Regions from separate parts of the Pseudomonas sp. MWU13-2517 genome, predicted to be linked through region 3. Evidence: predicted binding sites of a transcription regulator. Region 3 holds the regulator's gene; each other region holds the start of a gene.
What was found. Region 3 encodes sigma-54, which starts transcription at its own class of promoters, with help from an activator protein. Its sites were predicted from a motif close to ANTGGCATNNANNTTGCTNT; they were not measured.
Positions count from the first base shown of each region.

Region 1: a site for sigma-54 is predicted at 1,258-1,277, ahead of flgB (flagellar basal body rod protein FlgB). Genes of this name have one in related genera too.
Region 2: a site for sigma-54 is predicted at 1,368-1,387, ahead of glnA (glutamate--ammonia ligase). Genes of this name have one in related genera too.
Region 4: a site for sigma-54 is predicted at 2,135-2,154, ahead of M5B97_RS09625 (CmpA/NrtA family ABC transporter substrate-binding protein). Genes of this name have one in related genera too.

Region 1 is NZ_JALMFA010000025.1:41,377-44,464, forward strand. Features, by position in the region: gene flgD (flagellar hook assembly protein FlgD) at 1-345, opposite strand, end outside; gene flgC (flagellar basal body rod protein FlgC) at 362-805, opposite strand; gene flgB (flagellar basal body rod protein FlgB) at 809-1,216, opposite strand; gene cheR (protein-glutamate O-methyltransferase CheR) at 1,450-2,277, opposite strand; gene M5B97_RS27095 (chemotaxis protein CheV) at 2,324-3,088, opposite strand, start outside.
Region 2 is NZ_JALMFA010000022.1:95,585-98,672, reverse strand. Features, by position in the region: gene glnA (glutamate--ammonia ligase) at 1-1,268, opposite strand, end outside; gene thiI (tRNA uracil 4-sulfurtransferase ThiI) at 1,602-3,056, shown strand.
Region 3 is NZ_JALMFA010000010.1:134,672-137,759, forward strand. Features, by position in the region: gene ptsN (PTS IIA-like nitrogen regulatory protein PtsN) at 1-327, opposite strand, end outside; gene raiA (ribosome-associated translation inhibitor RaiA) at 338-643, opposite strand; gene M5B97_RS16240 (RNA polymerase factor sigma-54) at 719-2,212, opposite strand; gene lptB (LPS export ABC transporter ATP-binding protein) at 2,398-3,088, opposite strand, start outside.
Region 4 is NZ_JALMFA010000005.1:232,833-235,920, reverse strand. Features, by position in the region: gene M5B97_RS09635 (nitrate/nitrite transporter) at 1-3, opposite strand, end outside; gene M5B97_RS09630 (ANTAR domain-containing response regulator) at 213-788, opposite strand; gene M5B97_RS09625 (CmpA/NrtA family ABC transporter substrate-binding protein) at 802-2,007, opposite strand; partial or broken gene M5B97_RS09620 (secretin N-terminal domain-containing protein) at 2,295-3,074, shown strand.

The sequences.
Region 1 (3,088 bases), on a different contig from region 3:
GATGATCGAGCGCCCGACCAACGACGATGCCTGCAGCGCTTGCGACGAGCTGAAGTTGCTGGAGATCGCATTCACCGAGTCATTCAGGGTATTGATGCCTTCCAGGCTGCTGAACTGGGCCAATTGCGCCACGAACGCGCCGTTGTCCTGGGGCGACAGTGGGTCTTGGTTTTTCAGTTGGGTCACCAGCAGTTGCAGGAACGCGTCCTTGCCCAGCGACTGATTGCCCGTTGCAGCCTTGGCAGCGCTATCGAGGCTGCTGTTGTTCGTCGCGGTATTGACCTTGGAATTGAACAGGTCCTGAACCGGCGTATTGCCTGAATTAGTGGTATCAACAATGGCCATTATTTGGCGCCCCTTATCACTGACCCAAGGTCAGGACCTTCTGCATCATGGTTTTGGCGGTGTTCATCATTTCCGCATTGGTCTGGAACGAGCGGCTGGCGGAGATCATGTCAGCCATTTCCTCGACCACATTGACGTTGGGGTAGTACACGTAGCCCTTTTCGTTCGCGGCCGGGTGGTTGGGCTCGTAGCGGGCCTCAAGGTTGCTCTGGTCTTCGACCACACCCAGCACCTGCACACCGGAGCCGGCAGCGTCCTGGTTTTGAAACAGCGAATCACTGCCGTTACCCTGGCCACCCTGAAACATAGTGGCGAACACCGGGTGACGGGCGCGATAGGTCTGGTCAATGCTCGAAGACACGGTCTCGGCGTTGGCGATGTTACTGGCGACGGTGTTCAAACGCGTGGTCTGCGCGCTCATGCCACTGCCGGCAATATTGAAAACACTGGACAGGGACATGGCTTATTCTCCACGCAGGGCTGACATCAGCCCTTTGAATTTACTGTTGAGCAGGGTGAAGCTGGCCTGAAAGTTCACCGAGTTCTCGGCATAGGCCGATTGCTCCAACTGGGCGTCGACGGTGTTCTGGTCGATCGACGGTTGCATCGGGGTGCGATACAGCAACGCCTCATCACCACTGCTCAGACCTTGTGCTTCGATATGCCGGCTATTGGTCATATTCAAGGCAAAGGTGCCATTCTTGGTTTTGTCTTGCTGTGCAGCGAGCACAGCAGAGAAATCCAGATCCCGGGCTTTGTAATTCGGGGTGTCGGCGTTGGTAATGTTGTTGGCCAGGACTTCAGCACGCTGGGCGCGGAAGCCCAGGGCTTGTTCGTGAATACCGAGCGCTTTATCGAAGCTGATGCTCATGGCGGAAACCTTTAGGCTGACCTGCTTTTCGTATCTGGGTTATAGCAAGGCTCATGCCAATTCTCCGAACTCCCGTATTTCAAGGGTTTGCGGGATGTTGTCCAGCGGCAATGCCAGAAAAGCGGCAACGGGTTTCCGTGTAGAGCCAGTAAAGCGGCAATGGGGGTTGCCGCTTTGAGGCGAAAAAAAATGGGAGGCCTTTGCGGGGCCTCCCATTTTTATTCAAGGGTGCATCACTTTGCCTGGTAGATGATCCCAGGACTGCATTGCACCATCTGGTAATGATCCGGCAAACCGTTCAACGCTTCCGAGGCCCCGAGGAACAGGTAGCCGCCACGCTTGAGCGTGCCATGGATGCGCAACAGGATGTCTTTCTTCACTTCGGCCGAGAAATAGATCAGCACGTTGCGGCAGAACACCATGTCGAACTTGCCCAGGCTGGCATAACTGTCGAGCAGGTTGAACGAGCGAAACTCCACCCGGTTCTTGATCGGCGGCTTGATCGCCCAACGCCCTGCCCCTTTCGGTTCGAAGTAACGTTGCAGGCGCTCCTGAGAAAGCCCACGGCCCAGAGCCAGGCTGTCGTATTCGCCCGTCTTGCAGTTGGTGAGCATGGTACCGGACAAATCGGTGGCAACAATTTGTGCCCCCGCCTTCAACTGGCCGATGTTGGTTCGCTCAAATTCATCGATGGACATCGAGATCGAATACGGTTCCTGCCCCGACGAACAAGCCGCCGACCAGATGCGCAGGCGCTGGCCCGGACTGGCCTTGATGGCCTCCGGCAGCACTTTGCTCTTGAGTACCTCAAAGGGGTACGTGTCGCGAAACCACAAGGTCTCGTTGGTGGTCATCGCATCGACCACCATTTCCTTGAGCCCACTGCGCGGCTGTCCCTGGATGCGCTGAACCAATTCGCCCAGCGACTTGATACCCTGCTGCTCCATCAGCTTGTTGAGACGGCTGGATACCAGGTACTGCTTGTTTTCACCGAGCAATATGCCACAGGCCTTTTCCAGGAAGACCCGGAACTGTTCGAAATCCAAATTACCCGTAGACAATGATACCGCCTCTTAAATCGTGTGACCGCCAGGGGGGAATGTCCCCCTAGCCATGATCTGCTGCCTTGATCCGGTCGACTACCCGGGATGCCAGGTCATCAGGACGAAATTTGGCCAGGAAGTCATCAGCGCCGACTTTCTTGACCATTGCCTGATTGAATACACCCGACAATGAAGTATGCAGGATGATATGCAATTTTTGCATGCGTGGATCGCTGCGTATTTCAGCCGTGAGGGTATAGCCATCCATTTCCGGCATCTCGATGTCGGAAATCATCATCAGGAATTCCTCCTCCGGCTTCTTGCCCTCATCTACCAGGTTACGCAGGTAATCCAGAGCCTGGCGACCGTCATTGAGCGCCACAACATCTACGCCGACGGTTTGCAGGCAGCGAGTGACCTGCTTGCGCGCGACCGAGGAGTCATCCACGGTCAATACACGCAGGGACACGGCCTTGTGCGCGGTTTCAGCATCCACCACGCCTACCGAGATGGCTTCCGAGGTCGGCGCCACTTCAGCAAGAATTTTTTCCACATCGATGATTTCCACCAATTGGTTATCAACCCGCGTCACTGCCGTGAGGTAGTGATCGCGCCCGGTACCCTTGGGCGGCGGATGGATCTCTTCCCAGTTCATGTTGACGATACGTTCCACCGAGCGCACCAGGAAACCTTGGGTCTTGGTGTTGTATTCCGTGATGATCACGAACGGGCTTCCACGGTCTTGCAAACCAGTGGAGCCCGTAGCCAAGGCCAGGTCAAGAATCGGGATGGTCGCCCCGCGGATATTGGCCACGCCACATACCACCGG
Region 2 (3,088 bases), on a different contig from region 3:
TTGTCCAGCTCTTCCAGGGCTTCCTTCAGGCTGCCACACACTTGCGGGATCTCTTTGGCCTCTTCAGGCGGCAGGTCGTACAAGTTTTTGTCGGCGGCGTCGCCAGGGTGGATCTTGTTCTGGATACCGTCCAGGCCGGCCATTACCAGAGCGGCGAAGGCCAGGTACGGGTTGGCTGCCGGGTCCGGGAAGCGGGCTTCGATACGACGCGCGCGCGGGCTGGATACGTAAGGAATACGGATCGAAGCGGAACGGTTACGTGCCGAGTAGGCCAGCATGACCGGAGCTTCGAAGCCTGGGACCAGACGCTTGTAGGAGTTGGTCGACGGGTTGGTGAAGCCGTTCAGGGCCTTACCGTGCTTGATGATACCGCCGATGAAGTACAGGGCAGTGTCGGACAGGCCGGCATAACCTTCGCCGGCGAAGGTGTTCTTGCCTTCTTTGGCGATGGACAGGTGAACGTGCATACCCGAACCGTTATCGCCGTACAGCGGCTTAGGCATGAAGGTTGCGGTACGGCCGTAGGCGTCAGCCACGTTGTGTACGCAGTATTTCAGGGTCTGAACTTCGTCAGCCTTGGCAACCAGGGTGTTGAACTTCACGCCGATTTCGTTCTGGCCGGCAGTCGCCACTTCGTGGTGGTGAACTTCGATGACCAGGCCCATTTCTTCCATGGCGTTGCACATGGAGGTACGGATTTCGTGGTCGTGGTCGAACGGCGGAACTGGGAAGTAGCCACCTTTGATACCTGGACGGTGGCCTTTGTTGCCGCCTTCCACGTCCTGATCGGACATCCACGAACCTTGTTCGGAGAAGATTTTGAACATGGAGCCGGAGATGTCGGACTTGAACTTGACCGAATCAAAGATGAAGAATTCTGGCTCCGGGCCTACGAATACGGTGTCACCAATACCCGTGGACTTCAGGTATTCCTCGGCACGCTTGGCGATCGCACGTGGGTCGCGGTCGTAGCCCTGCATGGTCGAAGGCTCGATCACGTCGCAGACGATGATCAGGGTTGGGTCTTCGGTGAACGGGTCGAGAACGGCAGTGCTGTCGTCCGGCATCAGGATCATGTCGGAGGCTTCGATGCCTTTCCAGCCGGCGATGGAGGAACCGTCGAACATTTTGCCTTCTTCGAAGAAAGCATCATCCAGCGCATCGCGCGCCGGCATGGTCACGTGGTGCTGAGTACCTTTGGTGTCCGTGAAGCGCAGATCAATCCATTTAACGTCATGATCTTTGATGAGTTGAACCGACTTCGACATAGTGTCCTCCGGGTGGCTTCGGGCTGGGTAGTGGAGTTAGCCCTTAGAATGTGGGTGATGCCGGCGCGGATAGTCCGCCATGGCAACCTGCCTCACAAGAGAGCAAATTGCATGCCAGTGCGCCAACATGGTCTTTTTGCCTCAAAATGGCCCCTATAACGGTGCAATTCGCTCGAATGCAATAAATCTCGCACTGCAATGTGGCGCTATCTCAAGAAAATGACCTGTTTTGGTGCGTCGAAAGTGCAGTGCATATTAACTGGTTAAACCTTGAGCGATTTCCGCTATAATCCGCGCCCCCCTTTTTCAGCAGGCCCGGCGCGCGCTGTTTCCATGAAATTAATCGTTAAAGTCTTCCCCGAGATCACCATTAAAAGCCGACCGGTACGGACGCGTTTCATCCGTCAATTGGCCAAGAACATCCGTGCCGTGCTCCGTGACCTGGACCCGGCTGTGGTGGTGAACGGCGTGTGGGACAATCTCGAGCTGGAAACCCGTGTGACCGATGCCAAGGCCTTGAAGGACATGACCGAGCGCCTGAGCTGCATGCCGGGCATCGCGCATTTCCTGCAGGTGGATGAGTACCCGCTGGGCGACTTCGACGACATCACCGAAAAGTGCAAGCAGCACTTCGGCCACTCGCTTGAAGGCAAGATATTTTCCGTGCGCTGCAAGCGTGCCGGCAAACATCCGTTCAGCTCCATGGACGTTGAGAAATACGTCGGCAGCAAACTGCGTCGTGAGTGCGGCGCGGCCGGAATTTCGCTGAAATCGCCGGAAATCGAAGTGCGTATCGAAATTCGCGACCAACGGTTGTTCGTGATCCATAGCCAGCACAACAGCATCGGCGGCTACCCGCTGGGCGCCCTGGAACAGACCCTGGTATTGATGTCCGGCGGTTTCGATTCCACGGTGGCGGCCTACCAGATCATGCGTCGCGGCCTGATGAGCCACTTCTGCTTCTTTAATCTGGGCGGGCGTGCCCACGAATTGGGCGTGATGGAAGTTGCGCACTTTATCTGGAAGAAGTACGGCAGCTCCCAACGCGTGCTATTTGTGAGCGTGCCCTTCGAGGAAGTGTTGGGCGAAATTCTCGGCAAAGTCGATAACAGTCATATGGGCGTGGTATTGAAGCGTATGATGTTGCGCGCCGCGTCGAGCATTGCCGACCGCCTGCATATCGACGCGCTGGTGACCGGCGAGGCGATCTCCCAGGTGTCGAGCCAGACGCTGCCGAACCTGTCGCTGATCGATTGCGTGACCGACAAGCTGGTGTTGCGCCCGCTGATCGCCAGCCACAAGCAGGACATCATCGACCTGGCGGAAGAAATCGGCACCGCCGACTTCGCCAAGCACATGCCCGAGTACTGCGGGGTCATTTCGGTGAACCCCAAGACCCACGCCAAGCGTCACCGCGTGGAGCATGAAGAGAAAGAATTCGACATGGCGGTTCTGGAGCGTGCGCTCGAGAATGCCAAGCTGGTGCCGATCGATCGCGTGATCGATGAATTGGGCCAGGATGTACAGATCGAAGAAGTCAGCGAGGCTCTGGCCGGTCAGATCGTCATCGATATCCGTCATCCGGATTCCGCTGAGGACGAGCCGCTGGAAATTGCCGGCATCGACGTGCAAACGCTGCCGTTCTACGCACTGAACGCGCGTTTCAAGGAACTGGATAACAGCCGTCAGTACCTGCTGTATTGCGACAAAGGCGTGATGAGTCGCCTGCATGCCCACCATTTGCTCAGTGAGGGGTATGCCAATGTGCGCGTTTATCGACCGAGCTAAGAGCCCGGGGCTGTTTGCCTGTGGCCTGCGTC
Region 3 (3,088 bases):
GGCTTGTGGGACCAGCAAAACAAACAACAGGTCGACAGGGGCGCCGTCGATGGCGTCGAAATCGATGGGGGCTTCCAGGTGCAGCAGGGCGCTCACCGGGGACTCGCAGCCTTTGAGTCGGCAGTGAGGAATGGCGATGCCGTTGCCAAAACCGGTGGAACCGAGTTTTTCACGGGCAACCAGTGCCTCGAAGACATCCTGCATCTCCAGATCCGGCACTTCGCGGTGGATCAGGTTGGCAATTTGTTCGAGGGCTTTTTTCTTGCTGCCGCCCGGCACGTTCACGAGGGAACGGCCGGGGGTCAGGATGGTTTCAAGTCGGATCATGGGGAGGGAGTTAGCGACCTGTACCTTGCATCAGGTGCAGATTCTTTTCCTTATGCTTTTTAAGTTGGCGGTCAAGCTTGTCGGTCAGGGCATCGATAGATGCATACATGTCTTCATGCTCAGCGTTGGCGACTACTTCTCCGCCGGGAATCTGCAGGGTTGCCTCGATTTTCTGCTGAAGCTTGTCGACCTTCATGATGACTTGCACATTGGTGATCTTGTCAAAATGACCCTCGAGCCGCTTCAGCTTTTGCTCGACATAGTCGCGCAATGGAGGGGTGACTTCTACATGGTGTCCACTGATGTTGACTTGCATACAGCTTCTCCTTCGTTGCCAGTGCATAAAGCGGCAGGTAGGAATACCTGCCACTGGAACGCTATGGCCCGCCCGTCACATCAAACGCTTACGCTCGCTGGAAGGCGCGATCCCGAGGGACTCGCGGTACTTGGCGACGGTTCGACGGGCGACCTGAATGCCTTGTGCCTCCAGTAAACCAGCGATCTTACTGTCACTCAATGGCTTTTTCTGATTTTCCGCGGCAACCAGTTTTTTGATGATCGCGCGGATTGCCGTGGACGAGCATTCGCCGCCTTCGGAGGTGCTGACGTGGCTGGAGAAAAAGTATTTCAACTCATAAATACCCCGTGGGGTATGCATGAATTTTTGCGTGGTTACCCGGGAGATCGTCGATTCGTGCATGCCCACTGCTTCTGCGATGTCGTGCAGGACAAGCGGCTTCATCGCTTCGTCGCCATACTCCAGGAAGCCGCGCTGGTGCTCGACGATCTGGGTGGCCACCTTCATCAGGGTTTCGTTGCGGCTTTGCAGGCTCTTGATGAACCAGCGCGCTTCCTGCAGTTGGTTACGCATGAAGGTATTGTCGGCGCTGGTGTCGGCGCGGCGTACAAAACCCGCGTATTGCGGGTTGACTCGCAGGCGCGGCACCGACTCCTGGTTGAGTTCGACGAGCCAGCGCTCATTGTCCTTTCGAACGATTACATCGGGAACGACATACTCGGCTTCGCTGGACTCGATCTGTGAGCCTGGACGCGGGTTGAGGCTCTGTACCAGCTCGATCACCTGGCGCAGGTCATCTTCCTTGAGCTTCATGCGGCGCATCAGCTGGCTGTAGTCGCGGCTTCCCAGCAGGTCGATATAGTCGGTGACCAGGCGTTGGGCCTCGGTGAGCCAAGGGGTCTTGGCGGGCATTTGGCGCAGTTGCAGCAGCAGGCACTCGCTGAGCGTGCGGGCGCCTATGCCGGCGGGTTCGAACTGCTGGATGCGGTGCAGGACGGCTTCGATCTCGTCCAGCTCGATGTCCAGTTCCGGGTCGAATGCCTCGAGGATTTCCTCAAGGGTTTCGTCCAGGTAGCCCTGGTTGTTGATGCAATCGATCAGGGTGACGGCGATCAGGCGGTCGGTGTCGGACATCGGTGCCAGGTTCAATTGCCACAACAAATGACTTTGCAGGCTCTCGCCGACGGACGTACGGGTAGTGAAATCCCACTCGTCATCGTCGTTGCTGGGCAGGCTGCTGGCGCTGGTCTGGTAGACGTCTTCCCACGCGGTATCCACGGGAAGATCGTTGGGAATACGTTCGTTCCATTCGCCATCCTCCAGGTTGTCCACCGTAGGGGCGGTTTCCTGATAGGAAGGTTCCTGCACGTCGGCGTTGGGTTTTTGCTCGATGTTATCGGCCAGCGGGTCTGTATTATCGAAGTCGTCGCCTTCTTCCTGGCGTTCGAGCATCGGATTGGACTCCAGCGCCTCCTGGATTTCCTGTTGCAGGTCCAGGGTTGACAATTGGAGCAGGCGGATGGCCTGTTGCAGCTGCGGTGTCATCGTCAGCTGCTGGCCCATTCTCAGGACTAGCGATGGTTTCATGGCAGGGGCTTAACACCTTATTCGCCGGCGCATTGCGCCATCCACGACAGGGCGCGTGAGCGCCAAACATAAGCAAATTATATGCCTGATATCGGGGGCTTTGCCTAGAGCACGGTAACAATAAAAAGCCTGAGGTTTTTATTGACTACCGCGCGCATTGGCGAACAGCCGTGACACCGCGGTGTTTACAGGCGGAACTCGTGGCCCAGGTACACTTCCTTGACCAGTTCGTTGGCCAGGATGGTTGCCGAGTCACCTTCGGCGATCAACTGACCATCGTTGACGATATAGGCGGTTTCACAGATATCGAGCGTCTCGCGAACGTTGTGGTCGGTGATCAACACGCCGATGCCCTTGGCCTTCAGATGGTGGATGATCTGTTTGATGTCGCCAACCGAGATCGGGTCGACACCGGCAAACGGTTCGTCCAGCAGGATGAACTTCGGTGCGGTGGCCAAGGCGCGGGCGATCTCCACTCGGCGCCGCTCACCACCGGACAGGCTCATGCCGAGATTGTCGCGAATGTGGTTGATGTGGAATTCCTGCAGCAGGCTTTCCAGTTCCTTGCGGCGGCCATCGCGGTCGAGTTCCTTGCGGGTCTCCAGGATCGCCATGATGTTGTCGGCTACCGACAGTTTGCGGAAGATCGACGCTTCCTGGGGTAGATAGCCGATACCGGCCCGAGCACGACCGTGCATTGGCTGGTGACTGACATCCAGGTCATCGATCAATACGCGACCCTGATCCGCCTGGACCAGGCCGACGATCATATAGAAGCAAGTGGTCTTGCCGGCACCGTTGGGGCCGAGCAAGCCGACGATCTGGCCACTGTCGATCGAAAGGCTGACGTCGCGCACGACCTGACGGCTTTTATAG
Region 4 (3,088 bases), on a different contig from region 3:
CATCACGCACCTCAACGGTTGGGAGTCAGTAAGAAGGCCGAGTGATGGAGCTGCCGACTGAGGCCGCCCCACCCGCCCCATGCGCTGGGGCCAAAACGAAAAAACGCCGCCACCGGGTTTGCGAGGGCAAACCGGATGTGCGACGTCTTTGTCGTGGAGGGGCAACCGCCGTTGGTTACCTGTGATGAATGCTTAGCAAGAGCTGAGCCAGTTCAGCCCAGCAATTCGCTCATGGCGATGATCTGCTCCGCCACCTGAATCAGTTTTTGCTGGCGGCTCATGGCTTGGCGGCGCATCAGGGTGTAGGCCTCTTCTTCATTGCAGTGTTTCATTTTCATCAGCATGCCCTTGGCCAGTTCGATGCGCTTGCGCTCGGCCAACTGCTGGTCACGGGCCTGGAGCTGGGCGCGCAGGGCCTGGTCGCTCTCAAAGCGAGCCATGGCCACATCGAGGATCGGTTGCAGGCGCTGAGCCTGGATGCCTTCGACGATGTAGGCGCTGACGCCGGACTTGATCGCCTGGCGCATCACGCTCGGGTCATGCTCATCGGTGAACATCACAATCGGCCGCGGCTGGTCGCGGCTCAACAGCACCACTTGCTCCATCACATCGCGGCCGGGCGACTCGGTATCGATCAGGATCACATCCGGGCGCACCGTTTCGACGCGTGCGGGCAGGTCGATGGTCAGGCCGGACTCATCGATGACTTCGAAACCGGCCTCGGTCAATGCGGCCTTGAGTCGGCCGACCTTGCCCGGGGTGTCATTGATCAACAGGATTCGCAACATCGGGCACCTCCTGTCAACGCAGAACCTGGCGGTTCACAGGCTCGGCCATGGCATGCAGGCGGAAGCTGCGGGCGTAGGCGGCGGGGTCGGAGCCGTCCCAGATCTTGCCGTCGATCAACTGGCTACTGCGCATGTCCTGGGCGTTCACGCTGACGCCTACGGCGCTGGCGGCTTGGCGATACAGGTCCAGTTGCTGCACCTGGCGTGCAGTGGCGAGGTAGTCGGGGTCTTCACGCAGCAGGCCCCAGCGGCGGAACTGGGTCATGAACCACATGCCATCGGACAGGTAGGGCAGGTTCACCTCGCCCTCGGCGAAAAAGCGCAACCCGTGGGGATCTTGCCAACGGTTGCCCAGGCCATCGTCATACACACCGAGCAGGCGCGGTTCTATGCAATCGAGCGGCGCGTCGAGGTAGTCGCGGGCGCTGAGCAACTGTGCGGTGGAGCGCCGGTTTTCCTGGCTGTCTTCGATGAAACGGCTGGCTTCCAGGATGGCCATCACCAGTACGCGTGCCGTGTTGGGGTACTGCTCGACGAACGCCTGGGTGCAGCCGAGCACTTTTTCCGGGTGGTCCGGCCAGATTGCCTGGGTGGTTGCCAGGGTAAAGCCCTGGCGCTGCTGCACCGCGCTGGCGCACCAGGGTTCGCCGACACAGAAACCGTCGATTCGCCCGGCCTGCAGGTGTGCGACCATTTGCGGCGGCGGCACGACCACGCTGTCTACGTCCTGAAGGGGATGAATGCCCTGGCTCGCCAGCCAGTAATACAACCACATGGCGTGGGTGCCTGTGGGAAAGGTCTGGGCGAAGGTCAGTTTTGTTCGGCTTTGGTGCACGTGGCGCTCCAATGCTTCAGGAGTGACCACGCCTTGCTGCTGCAGCCCGTGGGACAGGTTGATGCTCTGGCCGTTCTGGTTGAGCCCCATCAGCACGGCCATATCGGTAGGCGCTACGCCGCCGATGCCTAGGTGTACGGCATAGATCAGCCCGTACAGGCTATGGGCGGCGTCCAGCTCGCCGCTGACCAGTTTGTCGCGCAGGTTGGCCCAGGATGCCTGGCGCTTGAGGTTGAGCGTGAGCCCATAGGGTTGGGCAAACCCCTGAGTGGCGGCAACCACGAGGGAGGCGCAATCGGTCAGGGCCATGAACCCAAGGTCAAGGCTGCTTTTTTCCGGGGCGTCGCTGCCGTTGACCCAGGCCAGCGGATCTGAACTCTTCATCAACACCTACCTTTTCTCTCACAAAAAAGCGTCGCTCCTTCAGATGGCGATGCAGGCCATTGCAGGATAACGACGCCTTTGTCCGTAAGCCCGCTCCGTCGTTGGTGCGCGCTCTGATACAGAGTGCATAGCAAGGCACATGCCACGGGGCTGCCGTCAGCTTTTCATCAAGATTGAGCGACGCCTGCCTTTCAGTATGGCCGCTTCTTCACGCCGCACAGCCCAGGAAACCCAAGGTGCACGCTGATTTCCCTGCAAAGACGCACCATCCCTGGCTGCGCAACTGGTTGTTGTGCGCCGTGCTGTTGCTGGCCTGTTTCGCGGTCTGGGCCGAGGCCGTTCAGGCAAAGGATGAAAGCCTGCATAGCCTGCTGGTCGAGCTGTCGGTGCCATTGGGTTTGCCGGTCGTGATCAGCCGGGAAGTGGCCGGCAGGCGTGTGAGCGGGACGTTCGACTTTACGGCGCCGCAACAGACCCTGGAGGCGTTGGCCGAGCAGGAAGGCTTGATCTGGTACAGCGACGGGCAAGGGCTGTACGTCTACGGTGCCGCAGAGGCAAGAAGCTCGGCGGTGGGGCTGCGACATATCTCTGTCGACAGGCTGCGCGGCGCGATGCGTCGTACGGGGCTGGATGAGTCGCGCTATCCGCTGCGTGAGAGCGGGGCGCGAACGTTTTATGTGTCGGGGCCGCCGAACTATGTCGAGCACGTGTTGCGGCTCACCCAACTGATGGATCGGCCACGCCGGGAAGTACGCCTGGGGGCGTACTCATTCGCGGTGGTGCAGGTGTTCAACACCCATGTGGAGGATCGCCAGTATGGGAGCGGTGCCAACAAGGTTCATTCGCCGGGGATGGCCTCCATGATCCAGGCGCTGCTGTCCAGCGAGCAGAAGGGATTGCTGGCCGAAGGGAGTCTGACCCTGGCCGCCTACCCGGACACCAACAGCCTGTTGATCAAGGGCAAGCCTGCACAAGTGAGGCTGATCGAAAAGTTGGTGGCGGAGTTGGATGTACCCAAGCGACCGTATGAGGTTTCGGTGTGGCGAGTGGACATTGAGCAGGACGAGCCCACGCCGGCGAC